DNA from 2 places in the Bacillus cereus group sp. N8 genome. Region 1 is predicted to be linked to the other one. Evidence: riboswitches for the same ligand, from Rfam matches in the RefSeq annotation. Region 1 holds a riboswitch; the other holds the start of a gene.

Region 1 (3,179 bases):
ACGTGAAATTGTTATCGTTGCTGTGTTAGCGGCGATTGCAGCAGTTAGCCGGGTACCATTTTCGATATTACCGAGTGTACAACCGACTTCCTTTGTCATTATCGTTTCTGCAATTGTTTTTGGAAGTGAAACTGGCTTTATGATCGGGGCAACGGCGGCCATTGTATCTAATATTTTTTTAGGACAAGGTCCGTGGACGCCGTGGCAAATGTTCTCTTGGGGTATGATCGGATTTATAGCGGGATTACTCCGAAATACATTTTTGATGAAAAAACTGTGGGGGAGACTGTTGTACGGATTCGTCGTTGGATTTTTATTTGGCTGGATTATGAATTTCTGGGGTCTTCTCGGTTTTATACAGGAAGCAACTTGGGAAACAGTTATTGCTTACTATGTCGCAAGTTTTTCTTTCGATCTTAGTCACGCGATATCGAATGTTATTTTCCTGCTGTTATTTAGTACGTCATGGATTACGATCCTCACAAGATTTAAAAAGAAATACGGTATATTAGATGAGCATAACGTGACATAGAAAAGCATACTCATATAAGGTAGGGTCGCGACTTACATATTCGTTTGCCTCTTTCATGCTTCTTACATATTGTAAGGAGCATTTTTTTATTGTCAAAAAATAGATCCAATATAAGTCGGCTATTATATAAAAATATTTGTATAATATTAGGTGAGAATTATTTTCAAAGAGGAGGTGTATAGTTAATGAAGTTAGTTATTCCGAAGCAACATGGTGCATGGGCTATGCTTGTTATACCATTTCTATTAAGTGTCATACTTGGGAACCCTACTTTCTATCATATCCCACTGTTTTTAGCGTGGTTCTTTATCTATTTAGCTACGTATCCATTTCTTATGTACATAAGGAAAAGACGAAACAAAGAGTTTCTACACGCTACAATTGTTTATTCTATCATTGCATTCGTATTTGGGATGATTTCTTTATTATATGAATGGCGAATTCTTTTATTCGCAGTATTAATGATTCCATTGTTTATTGTAAATATGTATTACGCTCGTCAAAAAAATGAACGAGCATTACTAAATGATATTTGTGCGATTATAGTGTTTTGTATAGGTGGTTTAATAAGTTATTATTTTTCAATGAAGCAAATCGATAAAACCGCAGTATTCATTGCGCTTATTTCATTTTTGTATTTTTTAGGAAGTACGTTTTATGTGAAAACAATGATTCGTGAGAAAAATAATCCGAAGTATCGTCTCATATCTTGGGGGTATCATATTGTATTGACGGTAATTGTATTTGCTATCAATCCATGGTGTTCTCTTATATTCGTACCAAGTGTCATTCGAGCAATTATATTGTATGGTAAAAAAATTTCTATATTAAAAGTAGGGGTTTTAGAAATTGTTAATTCTGTATATTTTTTAATCATAACGGCAATAATAATGAAGTATGCCATTTGAAAAAACTTCCCATCTATTGATGGGAAGTTTTCAATCTTTTTCTAAAATGTGAACGGTATAATCACATCTTTGCAATGCTTGCTCTACGGCGTAAAGGGATTGTTCAATACGTGCGCGATTAAAATCTTTTTCAACTGTTTGTAGTGCTTCTTCTAAACAATGTTTTGCTTCTTTTAATGATTGAAAAGAATCTTGTACATATCCGCGGGCGTTTTGATACATTTCATAGTCCTCCTTTTTTACTCATATACATGTAGTATGAACACTGAGGAGAAAAATATAATTTGTTATATTTATTTGACAATTAAAATGAAATTACGTATAGTTTATTATAAAGTGAATATTTTCTTATCCAGAGAGGTGGAGGGACTGGCCCGATGAAACCCAGCAACCGCGATGCAGGTGCTAATTCCAGCAGAACATTTTTGTTCTGGGAGATAAGACGAAGATATACGTAACTTCTTCTTATCGGAGAGGTTTTTTTGTTGCAAAAAAACCGATTACGAAAACATATAATAAGAAGAAAGGGGTTGCGAAGTACTGTGACACTCGAAAAATACGTAAAACTGCGTAGTACAGTTTATGAATATATGATAGAGCAAGATAAGCCAATATCATTGTTAGATATTCAAGAACATATCGTTTCGCATCATGAAGGAAAATTCACGAAAAAAATGTTACATCAATTTTATTTATCAAGACTATTAGATGAACTCAAACTGGATGGGAAAATTACTTTAGCTGATGATGAATATCGCTATGCTGAAAAAGGGGTATTTTATAAAGCGGGAAAAGGGAGCTAGGCTCTCTTTTTTTTTGAAGTATGTAGTGTAAAAGACTGCTAAAGCAGCCTGATACAAGGGAATGGTGTTGAGTGTGTAGTGTCAAAGATTGAATGTGCCTGAAAGAGGCACTTCATTATCGGCTGCAAATAAAAGAGACACCTTCGCCGAATAGGTGTCAGTCGTTTTGTCACGTAGACTCGCTACTTGACAGTAATTAGAATAACATGTGGGGTTTTTGAAGTCAAAAGGGAATTAAAGGAAGAGGTGATAGGATGTACGCTTACTTATTAAAAGATATAACGAAATGGATTCCAAAGTACATTATAGATAAAGGTTATGAATATTATGAAGAGGGACATGTAGAAGATGTTGAAATACAAGACAAGAAAGTATTTGCTTTCGTTACTGGAAATGCAGGAAACTATGAAGTAATTATTGACCTTACTGATTTTACAAAAAGCAGCTGCGAGTGTCCGAATGAAAATTATTGTAAGCATATGGCGGCAGTTGTGTATGATATTCAAGATGCTGGTGAGAGTACAGTTAAAGAACAACTGAAAGGTTTAGAAAAAGAAGAATTACTAACAGTACTAAATCGTTTGTTACAAAGTTCAAAAAATGTCCAAATCGTAGAGACGATGTTAAAGAAAGGGAAGATTTAACTGTAGAGGGGAGTTGCTTTGTAGTGAACGTACTAATTATATACGCTCACCCTAGTCCTTCAAGCTTTAACGCAGCGATTTTAGAGCATGTGCAAAAAGGACTTGGGGAAACAAATCATTCTGTTACGCTACTTGATTTATATAAAGAACAATTTGATCCAGTGCTTGTATTTAATGAAGAGAAAAAAAGACGGGATTTACTATATGAAGAAGAGACGAAGCGATATAGAGAATTAGTGAAAGCGGCGGATACTCTTCTTTTCATATATCCGATATGGTGGTGGGGCATGCC
Region 2 (3,179 bases), on a different contig from region 1:
TTGATAACCATATGTCATTGCTAAGTCACCAAGACCGCCACCACCGACAAGCCCAGCAACTGCAGAAAATTCAATTAAACCAACTGTCATAAACGTAACACCTAAGATTAATGGCGCTAACGCTTCTGGCACAAGAATTTCAAAAACAATTCTAATTGGTGAAGCTCCCATTGCTTGCGCTGCTTCAATTACCCCTTTCGGAACAGAAACAAGATTTGTTTCAACCATTCTAGCAATACCAATTGATGCAACTAACGTCATTGGGAAGATTGCTGCTGCTGTTCCAATCGTCGTTCCGATAACACTTCTTGTTAGTGGGCTTAAAGCTACTAAAAAGATAATGAATGGAACCGGACGAATTGTATTAATTATGATATTAAGAATAGAAAAGACCCATTTATTTTCTAAAAAGTTTCCTTTCCTTGTTACATATAATAGTAAACCTAGAGGTATACCAAGAATTGTAGCAAATATAAGAGTTACAATTACCATTAAGAGGGTATCCCCCGTCGCATCTAATATGCGGGGCCAAAATATACTCCAATCAACTCGCATGAGCTTCTACCTCCTTCAGCTGCACTTGCAGTCTTAGATGTTGTAACGCTTTTTGAATTTCCTTCTGTTCACCTTGCAATTCTACAAGAAGATTTCCAAATAGCACATTTTGAAGTTCAATAATATTTCCGTACAATACATTTACATCGACGCTATAGTTCTTCGCGATATAAGATAGTACTGGCTGCCCTGTCTCCTCACCAGTAAATGTTAAGCGATAAATTTGTCCACCATTTTGAATTTTCGCTAGAACACTGTCTGGTAAGTGATCATTAATAACAGAACGTACAAAGTTTTGAGTTGTTTTTGTTTTTGGTTGTGTGAAAACGTCAAATAGTTTTCCTTCTTCAATAACTTTCCCCTTCTCCATTACAGCTACACGGTGACAAATTTCTTTCACTACGTGCATTTCATGTGTAATAAGTAGAATCGTTAAATTATATTCTCGATTTACTTTCTTTAATAAGTTCAGAATTTCTGTCGTTGTTTCTGGATCTAAAGCTGATGTTGCCTCATCACATATGAGAATATCCGGTGATGTCGCCAGTGCTCTTGCAATCCCAACGCGCTGTTTTTGTCCGCCTGATAACTGCTCTGGATAATAGTTTGCTTTATCTTCTAAACCAACAAATTTTAGTAATTCAGTTACTCTTTCTTTTATTTCATTCTTTGGCAATTTCGCTAACTTTAATGGATATGCAATATTTCCAAACACTGTTCTTGAATTAAATAAATTAAAACTTTGAAAAATCATCCCAATTCTTTGTCTTAATTTCCGTAATTCTTTCGTCGATAATGATGTAATATCTTTATCATCTATTGAAATCGTTCCCGCAGTTGGTCTCTCTAGCATGTTTACTAGACGTAATAACGTACTCTTTCCAGCACCACTAAATCCGATAATGCCAAAAATTTCGCCCTTTTCAACTGATAGCGTTACATCCTCCACTGCATGAACAGATTGCCCACCTGATTCATATACTTTACTTACATTGTTAAAAGAAATCATTTTCTTCCCTCCTATATGCTGTAAAACTTAAAGTAGAGCTTTCGAGGTAAAATAAAAAGTGCTCCCCTTCTTATCACTTGTAAAAGATAAGAAGGAGAGCACTTATATGTACTCGTTCACATCTTCTCATCTTCCAAGCTTACTTTAAGCTTGCTGGAATTAGCACGGTATTAAAAAATCCGTTGCTGAGGTATCGTAGGGCCAGTCCCTCCACCTCTCTGGATAAGAGTGTATCGATTTAATTATCATTTAATTAATTCTCATTATAGAACTCAGAATAATAAGAGTCAATACATTTTTCGGAAAAATATTAATTATTTCTCTATTAAAATTTTTAAATAAAAATTCACAATACAATGTTATGTTAAATTCTCCTCACTCATATTTTTTAAAAGGAGAATCCTCTCTATGAATTGAATAACATTATTTGAATATGAAACTCGGAGGAAGATGAATATATGAAAACAGCCCTTTTGCTCGTCGATATTCAAAATGACTATTTTCCAAATGGAAAGATGGAATTACGTAATCCAGTAGAAGCAAGTGAATATGCTAATCAGCTACTGCAACATTTTAGAATAAGAAACGAACCTATTTTTCATATCCAGCATGTAGCTATAAAAGATAACGCTACTTTTTTCCTACCCAATACAGAAGGTGTCCATATTCACGAAAATGTCCGTCCACTTAGAGAGGAAACCGTTATCCTTAAACATTATCCAAATAGCTTCCGAGAAACTAATCTTCTAGAACGATTACAACATTCAGGAATTGAGCACGTCGTAATATGCGGGATGATGACCCATATGTGTATTGATGCTACGGTAAGGGCTGCTTTTGATTTTGGCTTTCACTGTACCCTAATACACGATGCTTGTGCTACAAAAGATCTTTCATTTAAGAATGCTACTATACCAGCTGTTTATATTCATAATACAATTTTGGCGAGTTTGAATAATATATATGCTGAAATACTTAGCACAAAAGAGTTTGTACAACGAAAAAAATCCTTTTGAAAATTCAAAAGGATTTTTTTCGACTATATCATAGTATATTTACCATCTATTTATGCCCTATTTTTAAGAATTCATATTATATCTATAACAACCTTACTAATTATTTACATTGATACATTATCATTTTTACTATCTTTTGATTGAGTCCAATTTTTCCATAAAAATTGAATATTACATGTACGAGAAGCTTCCTTAAAGCTCATTCCTGTTAATGGATAACATGTGATTTTCATACTTGCAAAAATTATAATTGCTATCATTGTTATAGCCGTAATTATTATGAAAGCAGCCAGTAACATCCAAATTGATTGTGCTGGCCAAAGATTTAATTTATTCCCAATATATACAACTACTAAATTATGCATTAAATACACACCAAATGAAAAAGCAGATAAAACTTGTATTCCCTTAAACATAAATGGCTTCATTGAGTAATTCCTAAAATATTCTTTTACTAATAAGAAGATTGAACCTGAAAGTATTACTTCGAATACTCTAACATACGCCTTGAAATCCTCAGAGTACTCTCCGATTTTAACCGTTTCATACCAAGTACCCAATATAATTAGAAGTGTATCTATAACAATTATGGATAGTAA

The links. A riboswitch is a leader RNA that binds a small molecule or an ion and turns the genes downstream of it on or off. The one in region 1 is predicted to bind S-adenosylmethionine.
Region 2: linked by a shared signal. The riboswitch ahead of JDS80_RS13810 (methionine ABC transporter ATP-binding protein) and the one ahead of JDS80_RS06360 (hypothetical protein) in region 1 are both predicted to bind S-adenosylmethionine.

Annotation. Positions count from the first base shown of each region.
Region 1 is NZ_JAEHBK010000003.1:8,761-11,939, reverse strand. Features, by position in the region: gene JDS80_RS06375 (ECF transporter S component) at 1-532, shown strand, start outside; gene JDS80_RS06370 (YwiC-like family protein) at 718-1,440, shown strand; gene JDS80_RS06365 (hypothetical protein) at 1,471-1,662, opposite strand; SAM riboswitch class I at 1,786-1,884, shown strand; gene JDS80_RS06360 (hypothetical protein) at 1,923-2,243, shown strand; gene JDS80_RS06355 (SWIM zinc finger family protein) at 2,498-2,887, shown strand; gene JDS80_RS06350 (NAD(P)H-dependent oxidoreductase) at 2,911-3,179, shown strand, end outside.
Region 2 is NZ_JAEHBK010000007.1:207,277-210,455, forward strand. Features, by position in the region: gene JDS80_RS13805 (methionine ABC transporter permease) at 1-555, opposite strand, end outside; gene JDS80_RS13810 (methionine ABC transporter ATP-binding protein) at 545-1,564, opposite strand; SAM riboswitch class I at 1,688-1,793, opposite strand; gene JDS80_RS13815 (cysteine hydrolase family protein) at 2,023-2,580, shown strand; gene JDS80_RS13820 (acyltransferase) at 2,685-3,179, opposite strand, start outside.